One region of the Paenibacillus sp. ATY16 genome, then DNA from elsewhere that is predicted to be linked to it. Evidence: predicted binding sites of a transcription regulator. Region 1 holds the regulator's gene; the other holds the start of a gene.

Region 1 (7,638 bases):
TATCGGCAAAGGCAAGGTCGAAGAATTAAGAGCGATTGCCGACGAGTTGGGAGCGACAACGGCGATATTTGACCAAGAGCTGTCCGGTGCGCAGGTTCGGAATCTGGAGGAAACGCTGGATCTGAAAATTGTGGACCGGACGCAGCTTATTCTGGATATTTTCGCGCAGCGGGCGAAGACTCGCGAAGGCATCATCCAGGTTGAGCTTGCCCAGCTCAGCTATTTGCTTCCGCGTTTGTCGGGCCACGGCAAGAATCTGTCGCGGCTTGGCGGCGGGATCGGAACGAGAGGTCCGGGCGAATCCAAGCTCGAGACAGACAGGCGTCATATTAGAGGCCGTATTTCCGATCTGAAGGCGCAGCTCGACGAAGTGGTTCGCCACCGGAAGCTGCACCGGGAGAGAAGGAAGAAATCCGGCGTTATTCAAGTTGCGCTTGTAGGCTATACGAATGCCGGAAAATCTACGCTGCTCCGTGAACTGACAAGCGCTGACGTTTATGTGGAGAACCAGCTGTTCGCCACGCTTGACCCGACTTCCCGTACGCTCGAGCTGCCGAACGGCAGAGAGGTCGTTCTAACGGATACGGTTGGTTTTATTCAGAACCTTCCTCATGACCTTGTCGCGGCATTCCGCGCTACGCTGGAGGAAGTACTGGAAGCTGATCTGGTACTCCACGTCGTTGACGGCAGCTCGCCAATGCGCGAGGAGCAGATGAGAGTCGTGGAACAAATTCTTGGCGATCTAGGAGCGGCGGGAACGCCTAGCTTAACGATCTACAATAAAAAAGACCTTTGCGAAGAAAATCACGTGGAATTGCCGACGCCGGGCACGGACACGCTTGTTATCAGCGCGTATCAAAAAGACGACCTCGAGCTCGTGCGGAATAAAATTCAGGATAAATTGACCGGCGACACGGTTGCGTTTATCCTGCCGGCCGATCGCGGAGACCTGATTGCGCTTGCTTACCGCAGCGGGGAAGTAGTGGGCAACGAAGTGAGCGAGGATGGCGAATCCTTGCGTCTGACCGTACAGGTAAGCCGTCAGGCATACGAACAAAACGGTTATAAGCTTCAGCCGTATATTGAATAATAGAATAGGGTTTACGTTAACTTAAGGGAGAGACAGGCTTAGAATGAGTTACAATGCGCAGGAAGACAATGAATCCGTATGGGATGAACTTGAAAAATTAGCGGACGAAGCGGAGGAGCTGGCTGCAGGCCAGCTTCGTTCCATTGACCGCATCGCCGAAAAAAATCAATGGAAGGTGATCCGGGCGTTTCAGCGGCACCAGGTCAGCGATTTTCATTTTACCGGCTCAACGGGGTATGGCTATAATGACCGGGGCCGTGAAGTGCTTGATCTGGTCTACGCGGATGTATTTGGAGCGGAAGCGGCGCTTGTGCGTCCGCATTTCGTATCGGGTACGCACACCATCGGGTGCGCGTTATTTGGCGTGCTCCGGCCGGGGGATGAGCTCCTTTACATTACAGGTAAGCCATACGATACGCTGCACAAGGTGATCGGCAAGCCCGGAGACGGGACGGGCTCTCTTCAGGATTGGGGCGTCCGCTATAACGAGGTGGCTCTGCACGAGGACGGAAGTCTGGATTGGACCGGCATTGAAGCCGGCATTAACGAGCGGACGAAGGTTATCGGCATTCAGCGATCGAGAGGCTATAGCTGGAGGGCGTCATTTACCGTTGCCGAGATTGGCGATATGGTTCAGCGCGTGAAGCAAATCAAGCCGGATGTGCTTGTATTTGTAGATAACTGCTACGGGGAATTTACCGAGCTTCTGGAGCCAACCCAGGTTGGGGTTGATATCATGGCGGGCTCGCTTATCAAAAATCCCGGAGGAGGCCTTGCTTCGACCGGGGGATACATCGTTGGTACTGCCGCTGCCGTGGAGCAGGCTGCCTTCCGTCTTACGGCGCCTGGCATCGGAGGGGAAGTTGGCGCTATGCTTGACACGCTGCGAGGTATTTATCAGGGCTTGTTCCTGGCGCCGCATTTGGTTGGACAAGCTGTTAAAGGAAGCGTATTTGCTTCGGCAATGTTCGAGCAGCTTGGCTTTGAAACGAAACCGCATTGGTCTGAGCCGCGTACTGACCTTATACAGGCTGTCCGTTTTGGCGGTGCGGAGCAGTTGATCGCTTTTGTACAGGGTATTCAGAAGGCTGCGGCGGTAGATTCGCATGTTGTGCCCGAGCCATGGGACATGCCGGGATACGAGCATCCCGTCATTATGGCGGCAGGGACGTTTATTCAGGGCGGAAGCCTTGAATTGTCTGCGGACGCGCCTATCCGCGAGCCTTATATCGCTTATATGCAAGGCGGTTTGACGTTTGCCCATGCGAAGTTTGGTGTTCTCACAGCGTTACGTCGACTCATTAACAACGGGCTTATCATAATTAAACGTAATTAAACCTAACACAACTTGACACGTTTTTGGTAGGGCGTTATGATAGGTGTATAAATGAGCGACTGGAAGGTTGATGCGACATGGGTGACGATATTCGTAGAAACATGGCCTTATTTCCGATCGGTATCGTAATGAAGCTGACGGATCTAACGGCGCGTCAAATTCGTTATTATGAGCAGCATGAATTGATTGTTCCCGCCAGAACGGCGGGCAACCAGCGACTGTTCTCTTTTAATGACGTTGAACGGTTACTGGAAATTAAGGCGTTAATCGAAAAAGGCGTTAATATCGCCGGCATTAAGCAAGTCATGAATCCGGTTTCAAAAGAATCGGATGATGCAACAATCGTAAGCGAGCAATCCGAAGTGAAGCGCAAGGAGCTATCCGATGCGCAGCTGCACCGCCTTCTCAAGCAGCAATTGCTGGAGAAACGCCCTGGTCAGGCTTCGCTTATTCAAGGCCAGTTGTCCCGTTTCTTGAACAAGCGCTAGCATGTCCTATTAAAGCTGATGCTTACGAAGCAAGAATTGCTTCACAATTCTTTAAGCGTATGCTTACGAAGTAAGAATAGCTTCGCAATTCTTTTAAAGGAGATGAATGCTGTGAGCTACACAAAAGAGGATATTAAACGCATTGCGGAGGAACAGAACGTTCGATTTATCCGTCTTCAATTTACCGATTTGCTCGGAACGATCAAAAACGTAGAGATTCCGGTAAGCCAGCTGGATAAAGCATTAGACAATAAAATGATGTTCGATGGATCTTCCATTGAAGGTTACGTTCGTATCGAAGAATCTGACATGTACTTATACCCTGATCTGGATACTTGGGTCGTATTCCCATGGGTTGCGCAAGACCGCGTTGCCCGCCTGATCTGTGATATTTATATGCCTGACGGCACTCCGTTTGCGGGCGACCCGCGCGGTATTCTGAAGCGTGCGCTGCAAGAGGCGGAAGAAATGGGCTTTACGGCGATGAACGTTGGTCCGGAACCGGAATTCTTCCTGTTCAAAACGGATGAGCGCGGCGAGCCTACAACCGAACTGAATGACCAGGGCGGATACTTCGACCTTGCGCCAATGGACATGGGCGAGAACTGCCGCCGTGAAATCGTATTGACGCTGGAAGAAATGGGCTTCGAGATTGAAGCTTCCCACCATGAGGTTGCTCCAGGCCAGCACGAGATCGACTTCAAATATGCGGATGCGATCAAAGCCGCAGACCAAATTCAAACGTTTAAGCTTGTTGTTAAGACGATTGCGAGACAACATGGCCTCCATGCCACCTTTATGCCGAAACCTCTGTTTGGCGTAAACGGTTCCGGTATGCATTGTCACCAATCGCTCTTCCAAGGCAGCACAAACGTATTCTATGACGAGAAGGATCGTCTCGGCCTTAGCCAAACCGCACGTTACTATATGGCAGGCATCCTCGAGCATGCTCGCGCGATGGCGGCTATTACGAACCCTACCATTAACTCGTACAAGCGGATGGTTCCCGGTTATGAAGCGCCTTGCTATGTAGCTTGGTCGGCAAGCAACCGCTCGCCAATGATCCGTATCCCGGCTTCCCGCGGACTTAGCACGCGTATCGAGGTTCGCAACCCGGACCCGGCTGCCAACCCGTATCTGGCTCTTGCCGTAATGCTGAAAGCCGGCCTTGACGGCATCAAAAACAAAACGGCGCTTCCGGCTCCTGTAGACCGCAACATCTACATCATGACGGAAGAGGAGCGCCTGGAGTCCGGCGTGCCAAGCCTTCCTTCCGATCTGAAGGAAGCGCTCGACGAAATGCTTCGCAGCGACGTGATCTGCGATGCGCTTGGCGAACATGCTCTTGCCCATTTCTACGAACTGAAAGAAATCGAATGGGACATGTACAAAACACAAGTTCATCAATGGGAACGCGATCAGTATCTGACGCTGTACTAAGATGGAAATCCCTTGGCGCTCTAAGCGTCAGGGGATTTTTTTCTATCTCTTATATAACAACGGAGGGCTGGCTGGGATAACGTTCGCAAGGATGATGTAAACAACAAGATTGCAGGGGACAAAGAGGAGGAACAGCAGTCTTACAAACAAAGAGGAAAGGTTGAAGTATTCGGCGATTCCTCCGCAAACTCCGGCAATGGATTTATCGAATAAAGACCTCGTTAATTTTTTCTTCATGCTTAACCACCTCGTCGCCTAAAGATGAAGCAATACGATAATACCATAATCAGGTAAAAAAGAGGCTGTTCTCCCTAACCGAATGCGAAATCGGATTAGCGGGAACAGCCTCTTTTATGCGAACAGATTAGTGAAAGTCACGGAACAAGCCAACTACTTTGCCAAGAATGGTGACATTGTTCAAACGGATTGGCTCCATGGTGGAGTTCTCCGGCTGAAGGCGGATATGATCCTTCTCTTTATAGAAGGTCTTAACCGTCGCTTCGTCATCTTCCGTCATGGCTACTACGATATCGCCGTTGTTGGCGGTCTGCTGCTGGCGGACGATAACATAGTCGCCGTTATGTATGCCGGCTTCAATCATGCTGTCGCCAACGACATTCAGGATAAATACCTCGTCGTCGCCAACGAAGTGTGCGGATAACGGGAAGTACTCTTCAATATTCTCAGTCGCCGTAATCGGCACGCCTGCCGTTACTTTGCCGACGATTGGCACTTGAGCCACAGCGGGGAGGATAATGCCGTCAACACCGTCTTGATCCAAAATTTCGATCGCCCGAGGTTTCGTTGGATCTCGTCTGATCAGGCCTTTCTTCTCTAGCCGATCCAGATGGCCGTGAACGGTGGAGCTTGACGCCAGGCCAACCGCTTCGCCGATTTCGCGAACAGAAGGCGGGTATCCTTTGTCCCGAACCTCATTCTTAATAAATTCAAGAATCGACTGTTGGCGGTTCGAAATCTTAGACACGTGAATCACTCCAATATAATATTTGTAGAAAATTATAGCATAGAACCGGAGTTCGTACAAACATAAGTTCTTAAAAACAAAAGTTCGCATTTTTATTGACTGCAAACATTTGTTCGTGTTATTCTAAGAACATAAGAAAACAGAACAAACGTTCGGGGAGCGATAATAATGATCATGAATCCATCTTTTTATAAAAGTATCCATAAGGAAAAAACCGCTAAATCGTTCAAATCGCGGGGTCATCACGTTCAACGCCATGCTTTTAAACTTATTGTGTGTGCTGCAGTGTTCGTTCTTCTTTTTACAAGCTTCCTTATGATGCGTACGAATGCATCGTCCGATCATATTCAAGAGGCTGCAGCGAATGAGCAAACGGTTATCGTAACGACGGGGGATACGCTGTGGGGGATTGCAGATCGTTTTTCCGAGGGCTCCAAGGACATAAGACAATACATATACAAGATTAAGGAACGCAACCAGTTAAGCTCGGTTGAGCTTCGGCCAGGACAGGTATTAATTATTCCTCAATAGGCCATATAATCGGAAGGACAGGCTATTCGGACACAGGATGTTCGAAATTGCCTGTCCTTTTGTTATTCTTCTATCATTGCCTTGACAATTGCTCGCGTTAAAAGTCAAAATAGGTAAGAAGGATGAGTAATAAGCAAATGAGGTGAAGGCAGTGGAAGAAGTCATCGCGCGTATTAACGAATTATCCCGTAAAAATAAAACGGTAGGTTTGACCGAAGAGGAAATTGCGGAGCGTGCCGTATTGCGCCAGAAATATTTGGAGAATTTCAAAAGGAATTTCCGCCAGCAGTTGGATTCGATCGAGATTGTAGACGGCGATCCTAACGATGTTGCTCATTAATTAAGTCATACAACTATATAACTAGCGTTGGCGCCGTTCCATGAACGGCGTCTGCAATATACAATGGGAGGAATAAGCTTGTCACGCACGTGGGAGCGCAAAGTGCGCAAAAATACGAACCAAATCAACAAAGCGCGTAAAAAGCACGGAGCATCGCAGATTGGCACTTCATCGAAACCCAAGGTAGACCGGTTTACCGGCCGTAACTACATATTCCCGATTGTGCTCATTTTGTTGATCAGTATGTATACGGTTTTCGTTACGACGGATCCTTCCTTTGAGCCTACGTCTATGTTCTGGGTAACGATCGGCTGCTACATTTTCCTGGCGCTTATTTTCTTCTTGCGCCGTCCTTACATTTCAATCGGCAAGGATTATATCCAGACCCGTAAAATGACGGGGGACAAGCAGCTGCACGTTTCCAACATTAAAGGGATCAGCGTTCAAAACGGTGCGGTCGTGATCATGCAGCAAAAAGGCGCAAACTGGGTATTCTCGCGGCTGCTTAACCGTTACCCAACGGATGAGATCGGCAGCAGACTGCAGGATTTCGCCAAAACACACAATTTGCCTTTCGAACAAAAATAGAAAAAGAGTAGGAGAGTTATGCGAATTATGGGGAAGCAAGCGGTACTATTTGATCTTGACGATACGTTGTTGTGGGATGACCGCAGCGTAAAAGAAGCATTTGAAGCAACATGCCAAGCCGGTGCGGAAGCTGCCGGCGTTGATCCGGAGCAGCTTGAAGAAGCCGTACGCAAAGAAGCGCGCGCTCTTTATGAATCCTATGAGACGTTCCCGTTCACGAAGATGATCGGTATTAACCCGTTTGAAGGACTCTGGGCGAATTTCCGCGAAGGCGAGCAGGAAGAGTTCCGCAAGCTGGAGCAGCTTGCGCCGGGCTACCGCAAGGAAGCTTGGACTCGCGGCTTGCGCGCGCTTGGCGTTGATAACGAAGAGCTTGGCGCTAAGCTGGCAGAGCAGTTCCCAGCGGAACGCCGCAAACGTCCTTTTGTCTATGACGAAACGTTCCGCGTGCTGGATGCGCTTAAAGGAAAGTATAAGCTGCTCCTGCTGACAAACGGTTCTCCGGATCTGCAGCGCGAGAAGCTTGCCGGCGTTCCTGAGCTGACTCCTTACTTCGATCACATCATTATCTCGGGCGAGTACGGTGAGGGCAAGCCTGCCGCTTCCATCTTCCGTCATGCGATGGAACGTCTCGGAATCGAGCCGGATCATGGCATTATGGTTGGCGACAAGCTGACTACCGATATTCTCGGCGCGAATACGGTTGGCATGACATCCGTATGGGTGAACCGTCACGGTGCGGTGCGCAATGACGAAATCATTCCTTCGCATGAAATTGCCCATTTGGAAGAGCTGCTGCTGCTTCTCGAGCAATAATGGACAAGACAAAGCCCCTCGCCA
Region 2 (7,638 bases), on a different contig from region 1:
GGAAGGAAAATTGATTTGATATAAAAGGAATACAATTTTATTTTATCTTTTGGCAAAATCAATTGTCAAGCAAAAGCCCTTCATCCTCATCCGCCTGCTCGATTTCCGCTTCATCTATAGCCGCTTTTGCCGCTTGTTTAACGACATCCGAAGGAAAGCCCCTACGCATTAAAAAGGCCATCAGCTTCTGCCGTTTCTCTCTGTTCTCTCCTTTGAGAGAGCGCCATTTCTTCTTCGCCGCATGCACGGCGGATGCGAGTTCGTCTTCCTTGTCGATGGAATCAAGCGCGTCGGAAGCCGCCTGCTTCGATACTCCGCGCTGGTGCAGCTCCTGCTTGATCCAGCGGCGACCCTTCTGACTGTAACGGATACGCTGCAGCGCGAAATGCCGCGCATACTCTCCATCATCAACAATATGTTCCGATTCTAAACGTTCAAGCGCGTAAGCAATTGGTTCGGGTTCAAATTCCTTGCGGAGCAAATATTGTTCGATCTGTTTGCGGGTTCTTGCTTTTACGCCAAGATAGGTGACGGCAAGCGAATAAGCCCGGTATCTTTCGTCCTCTTCGGAAATCTCGGCAATAGCTTCCCTTGTAAGCTCCTTCCCTTTAAACAGCGTATATTTTATAAGAATATCCTCGTGGACGGATAACAACGGCTCTTCCACGCCGTTTGCATAGACATGGTATCGTTTACGATCCTTGCGGTCCTGCTCCACCGCAGAAATCTCGATTAACATCCTGGTTACACCCCGTTCATTGCAAAGAAGCAGCGCCGCCCTCGAAAGGACGGCGCTGCTTCTTCCTTAATTATTCCTATTAATCGTCAAGTTCCGACTCATCAAAGTCATCGTCATCATCCTGCGAGAAGTTCGCAGGCTGCGCGGAAGCGGACAAATTGCTTTGCTCGCGGATTTGTCTCTCGATTACAGCAGCCACTTCCGGATGATCCTTCAGGAACTGCTTGGCATTCTCGCGACCTTGGCCAAGACGGTCGCCATTGTAGGAGAACCAAGCTCCGCTCTTCTGAACGATATCCATCTCTACGCCAATATCTACAAGGCTGCCTTCTCTCGAAATGCCTTCGCCGTACATGATATCAATCTCCGCTTGCTTGAACGGAGGAGCTACTTTGTTCTTCACGACTTTAATCCGCGTACGGTTACCAACCATATCGTTGCCTTGCTTGATTGTCTCAATCCGGCGTACTTCCAGACGCACGCTGGAATAGAACTTCAGTGCGCGGCCGCCAGGCGTAGTTTCCGGGTTACCGAACATAACGCCGACTTTCTCGCGCAACTGGTTAATAAAGATGGCGATTGTCTTCGACTTGCTGATCGCGCCACCCAATTTACGCAGAGCCTGCGACATCAGACGTGCCTGCAGACCGACATGGGAATCCCCCATATCGCCTTCAATCTCTGCTTTCGGTACAAGTGCTGCTACGGAGTCGATAACGATAATGTCGACCGCGCCGCTTCGTACAAGCGCTTCTGCGATCTCAAGCGCCTGTTCACCCGTATCCGGCTGCGACAACAGCAGTTCGTCGATATTTACGCCCAGCTTGCTCGCGTACAATGGATCAAGCGCATGCTCCGCATCGATAAATGCAGCTTGTCCGCCGATCCGTTGTACTTCCGCAATAGCGTGAAGCGCAACGGTTGTTTTACCGGAGGATTCCGGTCCGTAGCATTCAATAATACGGCCTCTTGGCATACCGCCGATTCCAAGAGCAATATCTAAAGCAATTGAACCGCTTGGTACGGTTTCAACTTGCATATGTGTGGATTCCCCTAATTTCATGATGGAGCCTTTACCAAATTGCTTCTCAATTTGACGTAAAGCCATCTCCAAAGCAGCACGACGATCCGACAAGCTACTCACATCCTTCGTTATTTATAATTGTATGATACCTTGTTTCCGCTCAAATGCCAAGCTTTTTTTCGAACATACATTCGTCTTTTTATTTCCACGTCCTTTCCAGACGCATGGCGAAACGGCTTTTGCCCTGTTGGGCAACCATGCGCGATTCGTCATGCTTCTAAAAATAGACATAAAAAAACCGCAGCAAAGTAATCTTCGCCACGGTTCTTCCGCATGAGACCAATTATAGCGGAAATGGTACAAACAGGCAAGTATTATTCGGGCTAATCCGACAATTTATTGTTCGCGCAGTCTCAGCCACAATTGATATAAGGCCGCCTTTACCGCACGGATGCGGATGATGGCGCGGGTACCGGAGAAATGGCCGGTGAATACGGCAGTCGGCTTGCCCCTCTCGGCAACCGCGTAATAGACCAGGCCAACGGGCTTGCCTTCCGCCTGAGCCGGGCCGGCTACCCCCGTGAGCGAAACGCCAAAATCGGAATCTCCGATCTGTCTGACGCGTTCGGCCATCATTGCTGCCGTGGATTCGCTGATCGCTCCCGGCGCCCCGTCTCCTTCAAGCTGCGCCATCGGGATGCCAAGCAGCTTATGCTTCATCTCGTTCGTATAAGTAACAACGCCGCCGGAATATTCCCCGCTGCTGCCGGGAATGCCGGTAATAAGCTCGGCAAGCAAGCCTCCGCTAATGCTTTCGGCTGTCGAAAGCTTTCTTCTCGATGTCCGAAGCAGCTGCACGACCTGCTCTTCCAGCGTAATCTCGTCCTGCGCGAATAAGTACTCGCCCACCCGCTGCTGGATCGCATCGACGGTTTGATCCAGCTTGACTGCAGCATCGGATTCGTTCGCCGCTTTCGTAGATACCCGAATGGCAACCTCGCCTTCCTTCGCATACGGCGCGATTGTAGGGTCCGATTGGGCTTCGATCAGATCAATCAGCTTTGCTTCCAGCGTCGATTCCCCGATCCCTGCAAACATAAGCAATCTGGAATAAAGCGGCTCTTCTGCGCCCAGAATAGACCGGAGCCATTCCGACGCCGGCCCTTCCATCATCGGCTTCATCTCGCGCGGAGGACCGGGCAGAAGCAAATAATGCGTCCCGTCCTCGGACTGTCCGTTGCCGACGGCAAGACCGGCTTCATTATCAATCGGGGCGCTGCCGTCAATCATCAGCGCCTGTCTTCGGTTGCTCTCTACCATGTGGATGCCGCGAGAACTGAACATTTGCTCGATTTTATCCATGGATGGCTGATGAAGGGAAAGGCCCCTGTTCAGATAAGCCGCGAGAACGTCCTTCGTCAGATCATCCTGCGTAGGACCAAGCCCTCCGGTAAACACAAGCAGGTCGGCACGCTGGCGGGCAATCTCGATCGCTTGGCGGATCCGGTTCGGATTATCGCCGACGACTGTCTGGAAGTAAACGTCTATGCCAAGCGATGCGAGCTTTCTGGACAAGAATTGCGCGTTCGTATTGACGATTTGACCGAGTAAAAGCTCGGTGCCCACTGCGATTATTTCAGCTTTCATGCGATTTCCCCCTTCGAATCCTGCAGCGCTAGGAAGCAAAAGCACCTCTCCACGAATGGAAAGATGCTTTATTGTTTCTTATATGATCCTGATTATTGCACAGGTATCAAATGTTTGTTCTTGAAGAAATAGTCGAATCCGGAATATACCGTAATAATAACGGCAATCCAGCTTACGATATCGTCAAACGGAAAATCGATAAACGTAAACGGGAAGTTGTTGAGCAGAAGCGAAATGATCATCGTAATTTGTACGGCTGTTTTCCATTTGCCCCATTTGCTCGCCGCCATTACGCTGCCTTCCAGCAAGGCAATCTGACGCAGACCCGTAACCGCGAATTCGCGGCTGATAATAATGATGGCCATCCATGCCGCCAGCTTATCCATTTGGACGAGCGAGATCAGCACAGCCGCCACAAGCAGCTTGTCCGCCAGCGGATCAAGAAGCTTGCCGAGGTTGGTTACGATCTTGTTCTTCCTGGCGATATAACCATCGAGACCGTCGGTGCTTGCCGCTATGATAAAGATTATAGCCGCTATAATCTGATTGTATGTAATGGAGTAATCATCGCCGAAAGCAAGAGGCTTGATATCGATATTGACGAGCAGAAATACCATAATGATCGGCACTAAAATAATTCTGGCCAGCGTAATCCTATTTGCCAGGTTCATTCGTTCACACCCCCGGACCGTCTAGCCTTGTTCCTGCATTGATGCATGATTGCTTGTACTGTCATATGTATGTCCCCCGGATCGTTTCCAAAACTATCTAACCAAGTATAATACATGCCATTTCCTATGTCAAAATATCGAACGTCATAGAGCGAAAGCCCTTCTTGCCCGAATTGACGAGGCAGCGAAGGGCCGGAAAAGGCTTATTAACGGTAATTCGTGAACTGCAGTTCGACGGTCAAATCCGCTGCGCGGAGAAGAGCCATAACCGCCTGCAAATCATCGCGGCTTTTACCGGTTACGCGGATTTGGTCGCCTTGAATCTGGCTTTTCACCTTAATCTTCGAATCCCGGATCAGAATATTAATTTTTTTGGAATTATCTTGGTCGATCCCCGATTTCAGCTTAATACGCTGACGGACGGTGCTCGCCGAAGCCGATTCCACCTTGCCGTATTCCAGGTTTTTAATCGGTACGCCGCGCTTGACCATCTTCGATTTCAAAATATCAAGAACGCTTTCCAGCTTGAAGTCGTCATCGGAAACGACAACGAGCTCTTCTTTCTCCAGCTTAATGCTGCTTTTGCTTCCTTTGAAGTCGAAGCGTGTTTCAATCTCCCGCTCCGCTTGCTGAATCGCATTGTTCAGCTCTTGCATATCCATCTTCGAAACGATATCAAATGAACTTTCAGAACTCATTGTTTGACAACTCTCCCTTTGTATCTAATTCAATCCTTACTGATTCTCCGTACCTGCCGTGTCCCCAGGCGTGGAAGAATTGTCCGGACTTTGAGTCGATGTCCCGTCAGTCTCTCCGGCACCCTGCACGGGGTTCAGCTGAATTTTTTTCGAGCCTGCACGGTCTCCGTCGTTAATCTGCACGCCGTCGACTGTAATGGTACTCAGATCGGCACGCCCGACATTAATGTAAAGCGGTTGATCCAGGTCGTACGTAAAGGCTGAGCCGTCGGGAGCAGTCTCCGAAATAATCGCTTTGCCGGAAGAGCTTCCCGAGCGCACTTCCGTCCAGCTTGGCCCGCCGGAGATTTTGATTTCCACTTTATGCACCACGCCAGCAGGCGAGACATCATAGTGATCAACCTTGCCTACCTTGGACGAGAACGTCACGGTAGTCGGCGATTGGCTTGGAGTTGGCGTAGGCGTTGCCGTAGGCGTCGTTGTTCCCCCGGCGTTCGACGAATCTGGCGATTGGCTTGGCGGAGCCGGCGAAGCCTGATCCGTAATATTCGTATTGTCGATTTCCTTTGGATTATCGGCTTTCTGATTAACGAAATAAACCCAGACAACAACAACGATGAGGATCAGGAACGACCACATCATGATGTTGAAGCCAAGCTTGCTGATCCGTTCCGAAGAACGGGTTCTAACACGCTTTGGCTGTCTCGCCGGGACTGCTTCTACAACCTGATCCGTAACGGAAGCAGGAATCTCATGCTGATACAGCCGAAGAACTTCATCCGAATCCAGTCCAACGGCATCACAGTAGTTTTTCACGAATGCGCGTAAATAGAACGTTCCCGGCAACACGCTATGGTCACCGCTCTCGATTGCTTCTAAGTAGCGCTTCCGTATTTTGGTTATTTCCTGAACATCATCAAGCGTTAATCCGCGCTCTTCCCTTGCTTTACGCAGCAACGCTCCTAAATCCGACATGGTGTCTACTCCTCTCTGCTAGAATTCATTATCCGAATAATTGGCCGTAAACGATTCGTATGTAATCTCTTCGTCCGGTGTGTTACGCAGCTCGATAATCATATCAAAATGGCTGTAATCGTATTGCGACTCCTTGATAAAGATATCCGGATGCTCAATAACCTTCGTCGAAGGCATGGCCATAATTTCCTGCAGCAGCGAATAGTGCTTTTCGTTGGAACGGATTGTGCTTACGATACCGTCAATGATAAAGATGTTGTTATCATTCATTTCATCCTCGGACAGCTGGCTGCGAACGGTTTGTCTCAGCAACGTCGACGAAACAAAGGTCCAACGCTTGTTCGAGCATACGCTTCCCGCAATAATGGACTCCGTCTTGCCGACACGCGGCATGCCACGCAAACCAATAACCTGATTGCCGTCCCGTTTAAACACTTCACCGAGAAAATCGACCAAAATGCCCAGCTCGTCTCTTGTAAAACGGAAGGTTTTGCGGTCATCCGAGTCACGTTCGATATAACGTCCGTGACGGACGGCCAATATGTCAACGATCGTAGGCGTACGAAGCTTGTTTACCGTAATGTTGTCAACCTTCTGCAGCATTTTGCCCAGCAGAACGATTTTTTCTTCGTCATCCGTCTGAAGCAGCATGCCGCGCGTACGGTCCTCTACGCCATTAATCGTCATAATGTTCACTTCAAGCATACCGAGCAGCGATGCAATATCGCCAAGTAGACCCGGTCGGTTCTTATGTATTTTGTATTCCATGTAGTATTGCTGCTTTGATCCCATTTCACACCGTCCCTTGTTGTCACCAATCCCATTTGATTGACTCGCTTATAAAAATTTATTCTACAATTTTCGTCACATTCCTGCAACCTATTCGCAGACATTGCAGAAAAGCCTCCAAATTGGGAGGCTTTTCTGCAGATGCGAGCAATTAAGTTTGTTCGACCAGCTTGACCATAAGACCGGCTACCGTTTTACGCTCATGCTCGTCGCCCGCATCCCATAGCTGCTTCAGTACACGCTGTTGCTCATTTTTAGGATCAACCTTCTCATCGAGGAAGGAACCAATTTCGTAAGCCAAATTATGAATGGTTTCCTCAGACATCCCGTTGCTTTTAGCTTGTGCTACGCGGTCCGACAAAAATTCTTTCCAATTGTCGAAACTTGAAAGAACGTTAGACATTTTATTTCGCCTCCTGGATAAGTACATTTTAAGAAGAGTGTAGCACTCAACAAATGTTATTCTGCGTAGAGACGAAACAAATTATACGAAAGCAAGGGTGTTAAGTATGCCAGCCGCCGTTCGGACTGATAATTTGCCCGGTTATATACGATGATTCCGGCAAAGACAAGAAATACACCAGCGAAGCGACTTCATCAGGTTGTCCAAAACGGCCCAGCGGAATTTCCTGTTCGAGAGCCGCCTTCTCTTCATCGTTAAAACCGCTCATCATCTTTGTATCGACAGCTCCGGGAGCAACCGCGTTAACGGTAACTCCGGAAGGAGCAAGTTCCTTGGCAAGCGCCTTCGTGAAGGCATTCATGCCTCCTTTGGTCGTGGAGTACAGCACTTCGCAGGAAGCGCCGGACATCCCCCAAATGGACGACACGTTAATAATCCGGCCGAACCGGTTCGAGATCATATGCGGCATAAAAAGCTGACTGGACAAAAACATGCCCTTCAGATTGACGGCCATTACATCATCCCATTCCTGCTCCGTCACATCGATCAGCATGCCGTAATGGGAGATTCCCCCGTTATTGACGAGGATATCGGGCAGCATGCCATGAGCCTCCAGCTTCTCTTTCATCCTCGTAAGCTGCTCCTTCGAACGAAGGTCGGCCGAGATGGTCATGACATTGGCGCCCAGGCGC

What was found. Region 1 encodes LexA, which represses DNA repair genes until DNA is damaged. Its sites were predicted from a motif close to CGAACATATGTTCG; they were not measured.
Region 2: recA (recombinase RecA) is a predicted target of LexA. The motif match lies at 1,944-1,957, and genes of this name have one in related genera.

Annotation. Positions count from the first base shown of each region.
Region 1 covers NZ_NMOK02000053.1:82,425-90,062, reverse strand. Annotated here, with positions in the region: gene hflX (GTPase HflX) at 1-1,090, shown strand, start outside; gene CFI03_RS28550 (methionine gamma-lyase family protein) at 1,134-2,426, shown strand; gene CFI03_RS28545 (MerR family transcriptional regulator) at 2,504-2,914, shown strand; gene glnA (type I glutamate--ammonia ligase) at 3,026-4,354, shown strand; gene CFI03_RS28535 (PspC domain-containing protein) at 4,397-4,591, opposite strand; gene lexA (transcriptional repressor LexA) at 4,719-5,339, opposite strand; gene CFI03_RS28525 (LysM peptidoglycan-binding domain-containing protein) at 5,655-5,870, shown strand; gene CFI03_RS28520 (DUF896 domain-containing protein) at 6,022-6,210, shown strand; gene CFI03_RS28515 (hypothetical protein) at 6,289-6,798, shown strand; gene CFI03_RS28510 (HAD family hydrolase) at 6,826-7,614, shown strand.
Region 2 covers NZ_NMOK02000008.1:14,706-22,343, forward strand. Annotated here, with positions in the region: gene CFI03_RS05845 (RecX family transcriptional regulator) at 59-739, opposite strand; gene recA (recombinase RecA) at 819-1,874, opposite strand; gene CFI03_RS05855 (competence/damage-inducible protein A) at 2,160-3,410, opposite strand; gene pgsA (CDP-diacylglycerol--glycerol-3-phosphate 3-phosphatidyltransferase) at 3,503-4,081, opposite strand; gene CFI03_RS05865 (YajQ family cyclic di-GMP-binding protein) at 4,288-4,779, opposite strand; gene CFI03_RS05870 (helix-turn-helix domain-containing protein) at 4,816-5,754, opposite strand; gene CFI03_RS05875 (DUF3388 domain-containing protein) at 5,773-6,546, opposite strand; gene CFI03_RS05880 (DUF3243 domain-containing protein) at 6,695-6,946, opposite strand; gene ymfI (elongation factor P 5-aminopentanone reductase) at 7,047-7,638, opposite strand, start outside.